3 regions of the Marinobacter sp. E2 genome follow, and region 2 is predicted to be linked to each of the others. Evidence: predicted binding sites of a transcription regulator. Region 2 holds the regulator's gene; each other region holds the start of a gene.
The links. Region 2 encodes sigma-54, which starts transcription at its own class of promoters, with help from an activator protein. Its sites were predicted from a motif close to ANTGGCATNNANNTTGCTNT; they were not measured.

Region 1 (5,326 bases), 1.7 Mb from region 2:
GGATTCATGGCGCCCACCACCTGGAATCGGGCGGGGAACCGGACCTGCCGCGCTGCGCGACTGATGGCAATCTCTCCGGTCTCCATCGGCTCCCGGAGCACCTCCAGCACCCGACGCTCGAACTCCGGCAGCTCGTCAAGAAACAATACGCCCCGGTGGGCCAGCGAGATTTCCCCGGGTCGAGGGCTGCTGCCACCACCCACCAGGGCAACGGCAGAGGCGGTGTGATGGGGCGAGCGGAATGGCGGCTCACGCCAACGCCCCTCACGCACTGGCAACCCGGCGACAGAATGAACGCTTGCCACTTCCATGGCCGCAGCGTCGTCCAGCGCTGGCAGAATACCCGGCAGTCGACTGGCAAGCATGCTCTTGCCGGTCCCTGGCGGCCCGAAAAACAGCAGATTGTGGCCCCCGGCAGCCGCCACTTCCAGTGCCCGCCGAGGTACCCGCTGCCCCCGGACCTCTGAAAGGTCCGGCCCGTCCGACGGCGCTTCCCGGGCCAGCGAACAACTGGCCACAGGCACCAGTCGGGCCCGACCACCGAGGTGTTCACACACCGCCAGCAGATGTCCGGCGGCCAGTACATCATCCCGGCTGGCGAGGGACGCCTCACCGGCGTTGGCTTTCGGCACCAGCAGCGCCCGCTCATCGTCTCGTGCTGCCAACACCGCAGGCAGCACGCCCTTGACCGGTCGCAGGGCACCGTCCAGGGACAGTTCACCGATAAACTCACAGCCGGTCAGACTCTCGGCCGGTATCTGACCGGAGGCCGCCAGAATGCCCAGGGCAATGGGCAGGTCGAAACGGCCGCCCTCCTTGGGCAGATCAGCGGGGGCCAGGTTAATGGTGATGCGTCGGGCCGGGAACTCGAAACCGGCGTTGAGCAGGGCGCTTCGCACCCGCTCCTTGCTTTCCCGGACGCCGGTTTCCGGAAGCCCGACGATAGACAGCGCGGGCAGGCCTCCGGAGAGGTGGACTTCTACGGTAACCGCAGGCGCGGACACGCCGATGATGGCGCGCGAATGGACAATCGCTAACATGACAACCTTCCCTGGTCGGTAATTCAATAACTGGCCCGGCGTCCTGCCGGGCCCTGTAACTCAGTTTTCGGCCCGGGACTTCTCCAGTTCCGCCACCCGCTTTTCTAGGGCTTCGACCTTCTCGCGGGTTTTCATCAGTACCGCCTGCTGGGCGTCAAATTCTTCGCGGGTTACCAGCTCCAGGCGTGAGAGCACGGCCATGACAGCGGCACGGGCCTGGGTTTCAAAATCCTCCCGGGCGGCGCGGGCCATGTCGGGAACAAACTGGCCGAACTGGCCCTGCAGCTGGGCAAAAATATCTTGTGGACCTTTCACTTGTAACCTCGCTTAATTCCCCTGTGTGCCGTTCCACGCTGGCCCGGATTTCACCGGATGGGACGACGATTGACCGAACGGTGGGAGTGTATCACACCGCAGCTACTGCCATACTGTAGCCGGTCGGCGGTATACTGCGCACCGACCGGGCGAAGCCTGCTCTAATTTGGCTCACGCCCGGGAGTCGCGCTTCATTTTGGTGCACAACTTTGCGCCATTCTGGGACAGCCGCGAACCATATTGTTGTTTTTAATGAATTTTTTTGCGTTGGCATACCCGATGCTAAAGCTCTCGTACGCAATCCGCACAATTGGTGTGCGAGGTGGCAGCATCCCGAACTCAACAAACGGCCGACGGGCCCTCAATGTTGGGACGGCTTTACCAAGGAGAAAGCAATGAAACTTGTGACAGCGATCATCAAGCCTTTCAAATTGGATGATGTCCGTGAGGCACTATCCGAGATTGGCGTGCAAGGCGTAACCGTCACTGAAGTCAAAGGCTTCGGTCGGCAGAAAGGCCACACAGAACTCTATCGTGGCGCGGAATACGTGGTGGACTTCCTGCCCAAGGTCAAGGTGGAGGTTGCCATCGGCGACAACCTGCTCGACCAGGTCATCGAATCCATTACCAAGGCGGCCAACACCGGCAAGATCGGTGACGGCAAGATCTTTGTAACCGAACTGGAACAGGCCATCCGGATCCGGACGGGCGAAACCGGCGAAGAAGCGGTGTGAACCAGTTCTGACGCAGAACAGCCAACGCAAAAAATTCTAAACCTGAAAAGCCTCGTGCGGAGGGCTTCAAATGGAAAGCAATATCTTTCACCTGCAGTACGCTATAGATACCTTTTATTTTCTGGTGTGCGGCGCATTAGTCATGTGGATGGCAGCTGGCTTTGCCATGCTCGAATCCGGCCTGGTGCGTGCCAAGAACACCACGGAAATCCTGACCAAGAACGTGGCCCTGTTTGCCATTTCCTGCATCATGTACCTGGTGTGCGGCTACGCCATCATGTACGGCGGTAATATCTTCCTGTCCGGCATTGCCGACGTAGATACCGCTGCGGTGCTGGGCGACTTCGCCGGCCGTGAAGACGGCTTTGAGGGTGGTTCCATCTACTCCGGCGCTTCTGACTTCTTCTTCCAGGTCGTGTTCGTTGCCACCGCCATGTCCATCGTGTCCGGTGCCGTGGCCGAGCGTATGAAACTGTGGGCCTTCCTGGTGTTCGCTGTCTTCATGACAGGCTTCATCTACCCGCTGGAAGGTGCCTGGACCTGGGGCGGTGCCTCTGTGTTCGGCATGTACACCCTTGGCGACCTTGGCTTCAGTGACTTTGCCGGCTCCGGTATCGTGCACATGGCCGGTGCTGCGGCTGCTCTTGCCGGTGTACTCCTGCTCGGCGCCCGTAAGGGCAAGTATGGCCCCAACGGCGAAATCCGTGCCTTCCCGGGCGCCAACCTGCCGCTGGCCACCCTGGGTACCTTCATCCTGTGGATGGGCTGGTTCGGCTTCAACGGCGGTTCCGTCCTGAAACTGGGCGACATCGCCAGCGCCAACTCCGTCGCCATGGTGTTCCTGAACACCAACACCGCCGCTGCCGGTGGTGCCGTCGCCGCCCTGATCACCGCCCGCCTGATGTTCGGCAAGGCCGACCTGACCATGCTGCTTAACGGCGCCCTGGCTGGCCTGGTGACCATCACCGCCGAGCCGTCCACCCCGAGTGCGCTGACCGCCACTCTGTTCGGTGCCATCGGCGGCGTACTTGTGGTCCTGAGCATCGTGACCATGGACAAGCTGCGGATCGACGACCCGGTCGGTGCCATCTCGGTACACGGTGTCTGTGGTCTGCTGGGCCTGCTGCTGGTGCCGCTCACCAACGGCGACGTCACCTTCACCGGCCAGATTGTTGGCGCCATCACCATCTTCGTCTGGGTATTCGTTGCCAGCCTCGTAGTCTGGGGCATCCTGAAGGCTGTCATGGGCCTGCGGGTAAGCGAAGAGGACGAGTACGAAGGCGTGGATCTGTCCGAGTGTGGTATGGAAGCCTATCCGGAGTTTGTCAGCGGCAAGCAGTAAGCGCTGACTCCACAACGAAAAAAGGGGCGCCATCCGGCGCCCCTTTTTTGTCTTCACGGAACTGGCTGGCCAGTTCCGGCTGATCATTCTCTGGGCGTTTGATCAGCCCTCTTCCGGGCGAACCTCGTCTTCGAGGGCATCCACCATGAACTGCGGCATGGCCAGCGCACCCCGGTGCACACCGGCGTTGTAATAACGGGTCACGAAAGGCCGGTTGTTGGCATCCTCCTCGCGAAAATAGCGCAGCGGATTTTCCTTGCTGGCCATGGTGCAGCTCCACCAGCCGGTGGGATAGACCGGCTGCGGGAACGGCAGGGTCTGTACGTGTTCGAACCCGGCCCTGCGCATGTCCTTGTGGATATCCTTGATAATGGTGTCCGTATGCAGCAGCGGCGATTCGCTCTGCTGAACAATGATGCCGCCCTCACGCAGCGCCAGCATCGCGTCCCGGTAGAAATCCAGGGCGAACAGGCCTTCGGCCGGGCCCACCGGATCGGTGCTGTCGATGATGATCAGGTCGACACTGTTCGGCTCGATGTCCCGCATCCACTGGATGCCGTCACCGAAGAAAAAGTTGGCCCGGGGATCGCCGTTGGCCTCGCACAACTCGGGAAAGTACTTCTCCGACATGCGGGTGACCCTTTCGTCGATTTCCACCTGCCAGGCTTCCTCCACACCGGGATGTTTGAGCACCTCTTTCAGGGTGCCGCAATCGCCACCGCCAACAATCACCACCTTCTTCGGGTTCCGATGGGTGAACAGTGCCGGATGGGTCATCATCTCGTGATAGAGGAAATTGTCCCGGGTGGTGAGCATCACACAGCCGTCGAGCACCATCAGGTTGCCAAACGTCTCGGTTTCGTAGATCTCCAGTTTCTGGAACGGGGTCTGCTCCTCGTGCAGTTTCCGTTTCACCTGCAGGGAAAACGCCGTGCCCTGGTCCTGGAATACCTCGGTAAACCAGCCATCGTTCAGTGCTGCCATGTTTTGCCTCCCGCTGTCGGCCGTGGGCTGAGTCAAAAGGGCGTATTGTAGGGCCGGCCCGCGCTGAGCTAAAGCGCAAATCGTCAGAGCGGCTGGATATTTTCCGGCCCTGGTTCTTTTAGCCCGGGGCCGGAATCCATACAATGACCGCCAGAGGCCGCCGGCTCCAACGCCCCGCCGGCCAGTGTTTCCAGACAGGATAGCAAGCATGAGCAAAGCCAGCGCTACCCCGGCCCACCAGGTCTACAACATTGCCCACTGGAGCGACGGCTACATCGACGTCAACGCCCGTGGGGAAGTCCTGATCCGCCCCGACCGGGGCCAGACTCCGGCGGGCATCAACCTTCCAGAGCTGACCCGTACACTCACCGGCTCCGGCGTACAGTTACCGGTACTGGTGCGCTTTGTCGATATCCTGCACGACCGGGTCAACAAGCTCTGCAACGCCTTTAACCGGGTTGCCAGTGAGCAGGCCTACCAGGGCCGGTATACCGCGGTTTACCCCATCAAGGTCAACCAGCAGCGCCGGGTGGTGGAGGAACTGCTGGCGACTGAGCCGGCGGCATCCAATGGCCAGATCGGGCTTGAGGCCGGCAGCAAGCCCGAGCTGATGGCGGTGCTGGCGATGTCGCAGCAGAAGGGCTCGGTGATTGTCTGCAACGGCTACAAAGACCGGGAGTACGTTCGCCTGGCCCTGATCGGCCAGGCCCTGGGCCACCGGGTGTTCATTGTGGTGGAGAAGAAATCCGAGCTGCCGCTGATCCTGGAGGAATCCCGTGCCCTGGGCGTTTCACCACTGATTGGCGTACGCGCACGTCTTGCCACCATTGGCAAGGGCAACTGGCAGAACACCGGTGGCGAGAAATCCAAGTTCGGCCTGTCGGCCAGCCAGGTGCTGGACGTGGTCGATA
Region 2 (5,326 bases):
ACAGCCACGCAGTACCGACAGCCGCACTGAGTAAACAGGATTCCGATGGCAGTTCTGAGAGCCAGCAACCTGGCAAAAAGCTACAAGCAGAAGAAGGTGGTCATTGACGTTTCCCTGGAAATCCGCAGTGGGGAAATTGTCGGACTCCTCGGCCCTAACGGAGCGGGAAAAACCACCTGCTTCTACATGATCGTCGGGCTGGTTCCGGCCGACCGGGGCCGCATCACCATCGACAGCCGCGACATCACGCCCCTGCCGATGCACGGTCGCGCCCGCAAGGGCATTGGCTATCTGCCCCAGGAAGCCTCGGTGTTCCGCAAGCTGTCGGTTCGCGACAACATCATGGCCATCCTGGAAACCCGCCGGGGCATGGGCCGCGCCGAGCGGGAGCAGAAACTGGAGGAGCTGCTGGAAGAATTTCACATCACCCACATCCGCGACAGCGTCGGCATGGCGCTGTCGGGTGGCGAACGGCGCCGGGTCGAAATAGCCCGGGCTCTGGCCATGGAGCCAGCGTTCATTCTGCTGGACGAACCCTTCGCGGGCGTCGATCCGATTTCGGTCAGCGACATCAAGCACATCATTCGCCACCTGCGTGACAAGGGCATCGGGGTTCTGATCACCGACCACAACGTGCGTGAGACCCTCGATATCTGCGAGAATGCCTATATCGTTTCCGGCGGCCACATTATTGCCTCCGGCAACGCCGATGCCATCCTGGCCAATCAACAGGTTAAGGAAGTGTATCTGGGCGACGAATTCAGGCTGTGATACGAAGTGCGGATTGTTTTGATGACCTGCAGCAAGTAAACTCGGCAAAGAACTTGCTAGGGTAAATATAACCCAAGGCAAGTGACCGGCATATAACGACTTTTTTACTGGCTAAGGCACGAAGCGCTGATGAGTGACGGATCCTGAACCATGGTTATGAAAGCCTCTTTACAGTTAAAGCTGGGTCAGAGCCTGACCATGACGCCCCAGCTGCAACAGGCGATCCGGCTCCTACAGCTTTCCACCCTGGACCTTCAGCAGGAAATCCAGCAGGCGCTGGAATCCAACCCGATGCTGGAAACCTCCGAGGACGATGACCACCCTGACGCCTCCTCCGAGGGCCCGGAATCGGGCGAATCCGAATCCTCCGAACACACCGCCGAATCCCCGACCGAAACCCAGACCGACTGGGACGAAAGCGAGAACGGCCCGGACTGGGCGTCGGAAAACGACATCCCCGACAACATCCCCGATGATCTGCCGGTAGACACCGCCTGGGACGACATTTACCAGTCCGCGCCTGCGCCGGCGGCCCGTAACGACGACGAAAACGACCACGACTTCGAGACCCGCAACTCACCGACCGAAACCCTGCAGGATCACCTGGAATGGCAACTGAACCTCACGCCCATGAGCGAGCGGGACCAGGCCATTGCTCACGCCCTGATGGATGCGGTAGATGAACGCGGCTACCTGACCAGCTCCCTGGAAGACATTCACGCCGGCCTGCTGGATGAGGCTGAGGAAGACCCCCTTGAACTGGATGAAGTGGAAGCGGTGCTGCACCGCCTGCAGCACTTCGACCCACCAGGCGTCTTCGCCCGGGACCTTCAGGAGTGCCTGCTCATCCAGCTCAACCAGTTACCGCCGGAAACCCCATGGCTGGCACAGGCCCGGCTGGTGATCACGCACTACATCAATCTGCTGGGCAATCGTGATTACGCCCAGCTGCTGCGACGCAGCCGACTGAAGGAAGACCAGCTGCGGGAAGTGCTGGCCCTGATTACCGGTTTGAACCCGCGCCCGGGCGATGTCATTGACCGCGCCGAGCCGGACTACGTGATTCCGGACGTGATTGTGCGCAAGCACAACGGCCGCTGGCGGGTGGAACTGAATCCGGAAATTGCCCCGCGCATTCGGGTAAATGCGAGCTATGCTTCACTTATAAGGCGTGCAGACAGCAGCGCCGACAACACCTATCTGCGGGACCAGCTGCAGGAGGCGAAGTGGTTTATCAAGAGCCTGCAAAGCCGGAACGAAACACTGCTGAAGGTGGCCACGCGCATTGTCGAGCACCAGCAGGGGTTCCTGGACCACGGGGAGGAGGCCATGAAGCCTCTGATACTCTCGGACATTGCCCAGGCGGTGGAGATGCACGAATCCACGATCTCGCGGGTCACCACCCAGAAGTACATGCACACCCCACGGGGCATTTTCGAACTGAAGTATTTCTTCTCCAGCCACGTAAGCACCGACGAGGGCGGAGAATGCTCCTCAACGGCAATCCGGGCCATGATCAAGAAATTGATTGCTGCGGAGACGCCCAAAAAGCCGTTGAGCGACAGTAAAATTGCAGCCATGCTAGGAGAACAGGGAATCAAGGTTGCGCGACGCACCGTTGCCAAATACCGGGAGGCGATGCACATTCCGCCTTCCAACGAGCGCAAGCGGCTGGTCTGATCCCCTTAATGGGAGCGGCACGCAACACGGTATTCGCCGGCGCCGAGGGCGCCAGCACACAGACCGGCTCTCCGGAGCCGGCACGATGACAACAGGAGACGCCTATGCAACTCAATATTTCAGGCCATCACGTAGAACTGACTCCCGCACTCAAGGATTACGTTTCAGAGAAGTTCGAGAAGCTCGAGCGTCACTTTGACCACATCAGCAACTGCCAGGTGACCCTGGAAGTGGAAAAGGTACGCCAGATCGCGGAAGCCACGCTGCACGTGGTTGGTGGTGAGATTCACGCAAAGGCGGAAAACGAGGACATGTACGCGGCCATTGATGCCCTGATCGACAAGCTGGACCGCCAGATCCTCAAGCACAAGGAAAAGAATGTAGACCGGATGCACGGAAACGGCTCTCGTTAACCGGCCGTTATCGTGTAAGTCACACAAACGAGCTGCGACACGAACGACGTGTCGCAGCCTTTTTTTTAACGGAAACCCAGTCGATCCATGAGCGACACATCCCTGACCATAGACAACATTCTTGCGCCGGAGCTGACCCTTTGCCGGGTTGCGGCCTCCAGCAAGAAACGGGCCCTGGAGTTTATTGCCGAGCAGATAAACCAGCAGGACAACACGCTCAGCGAAACCCAGATTTTCAACAATCTGATTGCACGTGAGCGCCTGGGCAGCACCGGCATTGGCCAGGGTATTGCCATCCCGCACTGTCGGCTTGAAGGCCTGGATCACGTGGTGGGCGTGCTGATGACCCTGGAGGAAAGCGTCGACTTCGACGCCATTGATAACCAGCCGGTCGACCTGATTTTTGCGCTGATTGTGCCCAAGGAGGCCACCAGCGAGCACCTGGAACTGCTCAGCCAACTGGCCGAAAAGTTCAATGAGCGGTCGTTCTGTGACCGACTCCGGCAGTGCCAGGATGCCCGGACGCTATACGAACGCATGACCGTTACAGGCGGATGAGAGCTACCACAGCAGAGGACGTTTGGGCATGAAGCTGATCATCGTCAGTGGCAGATCCGGCTCGGGCAAGAGTACGGCACTTCATGTGCTTGAGGACCTTGGCTTCTACTGCATCGACAACCTTCCCATCGGTCTACTGTTTCCGCTTACCCGGGAGGCGGCAGGCCAGGCCAGTCCGGGCCGGCTGGGCAAGATGGCGGTGAGCATAGACGCCCGCAACCTGTCGGGAGAACTGGCGAATTTCGAGGACATCTACCGCAGCCTTCAGGGTACCGGCGTTACCGTGGAAATCATATTTCTGGACGCCGACGAACAGTCCCTGCTGCAGCGCTTCCACGCCACACGCCGCAAACACCCGCTGAGCGACGACAAAACCTCGCTGCGGGAAGCCATCAGCAGCGAGAAAACACTGCTGGAGCCACTGTCCAAGCTGTCAGACCTCTACATCAACACCACCGGCATGTCCATGTACGAACTGCGGGACATGGTCAAGCAACGGGTGGTGGGTCGCAAGGATCAGGAACTGGCTCTGCTGTTCCAGTCCTTTGGTTTCAAGCACGGGGTTCCCCTGGATTCGGACTACGTTTTTGATGTCCGTTGCCTGCCCAACCCCTACTGGGACACCAGCCTGCGCAAGTACGTAGGCACCGACCAGCCGGTTATTGATTTCCTCGAACGGGAGCCGTCCTCACGGAAAATGATCGAAGACCTGACCACATTCCTGGATAGCTGGCTGCCATCCTTCGCCGACAGCAATCGCAGCTATATGACCATCTCCATTGGCTGCACCGGCGGCCAGCACCGGTCGGTCTACATGTGTGAGCAGTTGGGCGCCTATTTCCGGCAGAAATACAGCAATGTGCAGGTGCGGCACACGGAGCTGCCACACCTCCAGGCAAGGGAAGAGATCTGACCCAGCCATGATTCGTCGCCCCATTACCATCATCAACAAACTTGGCCTGCACGCTCGCGCCACTGCAAAGCTCGTTGCCACGGCGTCCGGGTTCGACAGCAGTGTGCGCATCAGTGGCAAGGGCCGGGACGTGGATGCCAAGAACATCATGCAGGTGATGATGCTGGCTGCCAGCCAGGGCACCGAAGTGGAGATCATTGCCGAGGGCCCCGACGAAGAGCAGGCGGTCGAGGCCCTGGCCGACCTGATCAACGACTATTTCGGCGAGGGCGAATAAGTCGACTGCCGTACGGCATTCACCTACAACTCATCCTCACCGACAGCGCCTAACTCCGCTATAATGCAGGCGTTTTCTGACGCCGGGTGACTCATGACCGATATTCTGGAAAAAAGCCAGGCCCGCCAGCGCCTTCGCTCCCTGAGTGAAGCACTGGACAGTGGTGCGCTCAAGCAGGTTGCCCGCATCCTGAATGGCGGCCTGAGCCCCAGTGATATTGCCCACCTGCTCGAGTCCTCGCCACCCCGACAGCGTGCCCTGCTCTGGAATCTGGTCGACAAGCAGCTCGAGGGGGAAGTTCTCCAGTATCTGAGCGACGATATCCGGGGTTACTTCCTGAGCCAGCTGAATGCCCAGGAGCTGGCGGACATCATCGAGGACTTCGAGTCGGACGACCTGGCCGACTTGCTGCAACAGCTGCCGGATACGGTGATTCAGGAAGTCCTGGACACCATGGACGAACAGGATCGCCAGCGGGTCGAGGAGGTTCTCTCCTACCCCGAGGACACCGCCGGCGGTCTGATGAACACGGACACCATTACGGTGCGTCCGGACATCAGCATTGACGTGGTGCTGCGTTATCTGCGCCGGCACCGGACCCTGCCCCCGATGACCGACAGCCTGATTGTGGTGAGCCGGCGGGATGAGTTCATTGGCATGCTGCCCATCACCAAGATGCTGGTCTCCAACCCGGCCGCCACCGTGCGCGAGGTC
Region 3 (5,326 bases), 1.5 Mb from region 2:
CGGATGCCGGAAGCCGGCGGCGAATGGCACAGGGTGATTCGTGGCACCGCCACCCTGGCCGGTGATACGGAGAGTTCCGATACTCAGGTGGACGTGCTGGCAATCGCTCCTGTGGGGCCGCTGTTGACTGACTGGCGATTGCTCGAAGCCACCGGTAACGCCTGGCAGCAACTGGCGGCTGGCGACGGTCTGATGGTGAACGAGCAACTGGCCCGGCGACAGGCGCTGGATATCGGACAGAGCTTGACGGTGGTGCTTGCGGGGCAGACGGTCGAGTTGCCGATACTGGCGATCTATCCGGATTACGGTCGGCCTGCGGGCGAGCTGTTGCTCAGTGCCGCCACCTTGCCAACGGAGTTTCCAGCAACGTTTCGCAGCCTGTCGGTGTCGCCAGGTTCGCTGTCCATGGACACCGTTACTGGCCGGCTGCGTGATATCTGGCAACAGGAACAGCTGACGGTTCGGGACAATCGCTCGATCCAGTCACTGGCGACCGCGATCTTCGACCAGACCTTCCTGCTCACCCGGGCGATGACGTTACTCACATTGATTCTCGCCGCTACGGCCCTTCTTCTGATGGGCTGGGTGTTCTTCTCCACCCGGGCCGGGTATTTCCGGCTGCTGGTGGTGTGGGGCATGTCCCGTGGCCAGGCCGCGCGCCAACTCACCCGGCTGTCCGTTACCCTGACCGGCCTCGTTGCGCTGCTGGCGCTGCCGCTGGGCGTATGGCTGACCTGGGTGCTGGTCCACCGCATCAACCCGCTGGCCTTTGGCTGGTCTCTGCCAATGGCGGTGTACCCCGGCTTCTGGCTGGAGCTGGGGGTGCTGAGCCTGGCCATTGGCCTGAGCATCGCATGGCTCATGCGCCGGCAACTGCAGCATGGAATCTCGGCGCCATCCCGTGTCAATGCGTTGACCGGAGGTGAACGATGAATCACGCCTACCTGTGCCTTGTTTTCGGCGCGTTGGCCTGGGTGCTCGCAGGCTGCTCAGAGCGCCCGGAGTCCGAAGGCTTCGCCGGACTGGCCGGCGTTGCGGAGTCGGAGCACGAGGTGCCGTTCCTGCAGCCGGGGCCGGGGGAACGCCTGAGCTTTCCGCGGGATTTCGGCCCGCACCCCCAGCACCGGATCGAGTGGTGGTATCTCACCGCCAACCTGAAAACGGCAGACGGTGAGCCGCTGGGGTTGCAATGGACGCAGTTCCGCCAGGCCCTGCGACCCCGGCCCGCCGGCGCCGAACCGCCACCGGCCACCGATTGGCCCCTTCACTCCGCCTGGATGGCTCACGCAGCGGTGAGTTACTCCGGTAACCATGTGTTCGCCGAAAAACTGGCTCGGGGCGATATCGGCCAGGCCGGCGCCCGGGCAGCGCCAATGTCCGTGTGGCTGGATGACTGGCAGTTGACCACCCTCGACGACAAGCGCTGGCGACTGCAGGTGGACGCGGGGAAATGGTCGTACGACCTCACGCTCAACCAGAACCGGGCGCCGGTGGCCCACGGTAATCAGGGATTCAGTGCCAAATCCGACAGTGGCGAAGGCTCCATGTATTTCAGCCTGGTGGATCTGGCCATCGAGGGCCGGGTAAGGCTGGGGGACCAGGTCTTCGAGGTATCCGGCCAGGGCTGGTTCGACCGGGAATGGAGCAGTCAGTTTCTCAAGGCCGGCCAGCAGGGCTGGGACTGGTTTGCCCTGCACCTGGATTCGGGTGACAAGCTGATGGCCTTCCGGTTGAGGCAGGACGATGGCGCTTTTCAGGCGGGCACCTGGGTTCCGGCGGAGGGTGAGCCCGTGGCGCTGCGGGCTGATCAACTGAGAATCGCGCCAATGGATCCGAACCCAAAGGGCGTGCCCCGTCGATGGCGCCTGGAGGTGCTGGACCTGGGCGTGCAACTGACTGTGTCGGCGCCCGGGGGTAATTATATGAACACCGGGCTCTATCCCTACTGGGAGAGCCCGGTGAGCGTCACGGGCAGCCACGCAGGTGTCGGTTATATGGAACTCACCGGTTACCGTGACTGACTGGATGACTGCTTACTCGACGGCATTGGCACCAATGCGGTGAATGCTCAGATCGGCACCGTTGAACTCTTCCTCTTCGGTCAGGCGCAGGCCAGAGATTGCGCTGATCACGCCGTACACGATCAGACCTCCCACGAAGGCCACCAGCACACCGGCAATGGAGCCGACGATCTGGGACATCAGGCTGACCCCGCCAAGACCGCCCAGGGCTTCCTGACCGAAGATACCGCAGGCGATGGCGCCCCAGACGCCGCAGACACCGTGGAGTGGCCACACACCGAGCACGTCGTCCAGGCGTTCGATTTTGGCCTGGGCCCATTCAAACAGGTACACGAAGATGGCGCCGGCCACGCCGCCGGTGATCAGCGCACCGACCGGGTGCATCAGATCGGAGCCGGCACAGACCGCCACCAGACCGGCCAGGGGACCGTTGTGGATAAAGCCCGGGTCCTTGCGGCCCAGCAGCATGGATACCAGTATGCCGCCGACCATCGCCATCAGGCTGTTGACCGCCACCAGTCCGCTGATGCCGTCGAGGGTTTGCGCGGACATCACGTTGAAGCCGAACCAGCCGATCGTGAGAATCCAGGCGCCGAGGGCCAGGAACGGGATATTGGAGGGCGCAAACGCCACCACCCGGCCATTCCGGTAACGGCCATTTCGAGCGCCCAGCATGAGCACCGCGGCCAGGGCAATCCAACCACCGACGGCGTGCACCACAACAGAGCCGGCAAAGTCGTGGAAGGATGCACCAAACTGGTTCTCCAGCCATGACTGGAAACCGTAGTTGCCATTCCAGATCAGACCTTCAAAGAACGGGTACACGAAGGCCACGATCAGTCCGGAGGCAATCAGCATGGGGTAGAACTTGGCACGTTCGGCGATACCGCCGGAGACGATGGCCGGGATGGCCGCCGCAAACGTCATGAGGAAGAAGAACTTGACCAGTTCATAGCCGTTCGATGCGGTGAGTTCGGCCGCTCCTGTCATGAAATGGCTGCCGTAGGCAATGTAGTAGCCAATGAAGAAGTAGGCCACGGCGGAAACGCCAAAGTCGGTCATGATCTTCACCAGGGCATTGACCTGGTTCTTGTGACGGACAGTGCCCACTTCCAGGAAGGCAAAGCCGGCATGCATGGCCAGCACCATGATGGCGCCGATGAGGATGAACAGCGTGTTGGCGCTTTCGGTCAGGGTATGTACTGCACTCGTGATGTCCACGGGTTTTCGCTCCTGATGTTGTGTTTTCGGCCTCTTTCGGGCCTTTTGATGGGGTTGTGCATTGTTGGAGGGCATGCAAAGCAAGAGCTGTTCCAAAACAATGCATTTCAAGAGCGGAAAGGGCCTTGGAGGAAATGGTGGAGGTTGCCGGGGCGGTTTCTGTGGTTTTTTTGCACTAAACAAGTGCGTACCGGGTCAGTGCGCACCAAAATGGTCGGTTTTACCAGTTGATGTCGCCGGAGGCCGGCGCCGACTCAATTCGAATCTCGGACGACCCGTTGGTCGATTCGGCATCAATCAATTCGCGTAGCTGAATTTCCCGTTCCTGGAGCGGGCCGGACAGGTCGATGATGATCTCCACTCGCCGGTTCTTGGCGCGATTATCCGGTGAGGTGTTGGGCACCCGGGGCTCGGTATCAGCCAGGCCAGTCACCTTCAGCCGGGTGGGTTCAACCTGATCCCGGGCCACGAGGACGTTGGCGACCGCAGCTGCGCGGGCGGCCGATAGATCCCAGTTGCTGTAGAACCGGTCGGTGCGGATCGGCACGTTGTCGGTGTGGCCCTCGATGGTCAGGTCCCCCGGAATGCCCTCGATGACTTCCGCCATGTCCAGCAGCAGGCCTTCGAATTCCCAGGTCAGCTCAGCGGAGCCCGACGGGAAAGAGCCTTTTTCCTCGACCCGAATCACGATTCGGCGCTGATCCTCGCTGACGTTGATACGACCATCGGCAATGGCTGGCTCCAGCACCTGGAGAATGTCATCCATGGTTTCCTGCATCTGCTCGTCCATGGCCGCCTCTACCGCAACATCGGTGGGGCTTTTCAGGGTCTGCAGTTCAGGGGCTTCCTCGGTGGTGGTCTGTTTGACTTCGTTCACCACGGTCGGTTCGGGCGGCGCCGGCGAGAATTTATCGAAGATGGGGCTGGTGCCCTTGGGGATTTCCAAAGCAGGCACATCGCGCTGCACGCCAAACGCCTTGGACAGCTCGCCGGCAATCTGCTTGAACTTCTGGGCGTCGATCTCCGAGAAGGAGAGCAGCAGCACGAAGAAGCACATCAGCAGCGACATAAGGTCTGCAAAGGTGACCACCCAGGCCGGTATGCCCGGTTTTTCCTCTTCTGGCAGTTCGTCCATGGCTAGCCGCTGGCGGTTTCCGCCTCTCCGTTTTTCTCCCTCTCTTTGGGCGGCAGATAGCTGGAGAGCATCTGTTCGATGATTCGGGGGTTGGTGCCTTCCTGGATGGCCACGAGGGCGTCGATGTACAGGGACTGCAGTCGCGCTTCCTCGGTCATGCGCAGGGACAGTTTGTCGGCGATCGGTGTGGCGATCATGGTAGCGATCATGGCGCCGTAGAGGGTGGTCAACAGGGCAACGGCCATGGCCGGGCCGATGGACTTCGGGTCTTCCATGTTCGACAGCATCTGCACCAGGCCGACCAGTGTGCCGATCATGCCCATGGCCGGAGCCACGTCGGCCATGGCCTGGAATACCTTGGCGCCGGATCGGTTGTGGTCGAGGGTCATCAGCCGCTCTTTGCTCAACAACTGCTTGATGGTTTTGCCCGTCTGGCCGTCCACCAGCATCTGGATGCCCTGGCCCAGGAACGGTGTACTGACTTCCCGACCTTCAAGCCCGAGCACGCCCTGTTTGCGGGCGACCTGCGCCACGTCCACCAGTTCCTCGATGCTGGCCTGGGTTTCCGGAAGTTTGAATTTGAAGGCCCTGGCAGCCGCTTTGAAAGCGCCGAAAAACTGGGCAAAGCTGAACTTGGCGAGAACCACCAGCAGCGTGCCACCGACCACGATCAGCAGCGAGGGCGGATTGATAAACACGGACGGAGACGTGCCGAGAATAACCGCCGATGCGATGATCAGAATGGCGCCGACAAGGCCTATGAGAGTGGCAAAGTCCACAGGAACTCCAGGGGCTGAACGGGGGTTTCGGTGAGGCGGCTGAGATTACCGCCAGTTCAGAAATTAATCAATCTGTGCTGGCCACCGGCCTCGGTTCTTCCTGATGCTCTTTCCAGGCCGCGTATCGGTGCAGATCCGATTCCACAAGCTTCAGGCACAGTGCCACCACG

Region 1: the regulator sigma-54 is predicted to act here: its motif matches at 1,622-1,641, upstream of glnK (P-II family nitrogen regulator).
Region 3: the regulator sigma-54 is predicted to act here: its motif matches at 3,320-3,339, upstream of AC0J1C_RS01435 (ammonium transporter).

Annotation. Positions count from the first base shown of each region.
Region 1 is NZ_CM146911.1:511,189-516,514, reverse strand. Features, by position in the region: gene AC0J1C_RS02260 (YifB family Mg chelatase-like AAA ATPase) at 1-1,040, opposite strand, end outside; gene AC0J1C_RS02255 (accessory factor UbiK family protein) at 1,101-1,355, opposite strand; gene glnK (P-II family nitrogen regulator) at 1,751-2,089, shown strand; gene AC0J1C_RS02245 (ammonium transporter) at 2,160-3,431, shown strand; gene speE (polyamine aminopropyltransferase) at 3,534-4,415, opposite strand; gene speA (biosynthetic arginine decarboxylase) at 4,624-5,326, shown strand, end outside.
Region 2 is NZ_CM146911.1:2,661,108-2,666,433, forward strand. Features, by position in the region: gene lptA (lipopolysaccharide transport periplasmic protein LptA) at 1-34, shown strand, start outside; gene lptB (LPS export ABC transporter ATP-binding protein) at 46-771, shown strand; gene AC0J1C_RS12135 (RNA polymerase factor sigma-54) at 922-2,451, shown strand; gene hpf (ribosome hibernation promoting factor) at 2,556-2,864, shown strand; gene ptsN (PTS IIA-like nitrogen regulatory protein PtsN) at 2,952-3,422, shown strand; gene rapZ (RNase adapter RapZ) at 3,451-4,335, shown strand; gene AC0J1C_RS12155 (HPr family phosphocarrier protein) at 4,343-4,612, shown strand; gene mgtE (magnesium transporter) at 4,706-5,326, shown strand, end outside.
Region 3 is NZ_CM146911.1:335,361-340,686, forward strand. Features, by position in the region: gene AC0J1C_RS01425 (FtsX-like permease family protein) at 1-933, shown strand, start outside; gene AC0J1C_RS01430 (lipocalin-like domain-containing protein) at 930-2,021, shown strand; gene AC0J1C_RS01435 (ammonium transporter) at 2,034-3,242, opposite strand; gene AC0J1C_RS01440 (flagellar motor protein MotB) at 3,463-4,377, opposite strand; gene pomA (flagellar motor protein PomA) at 4,380-5,156, opposite strand; gene AC0J1C_RS01450 (YkvA family protein) at 5,224-5,326, opposite strand, start outside.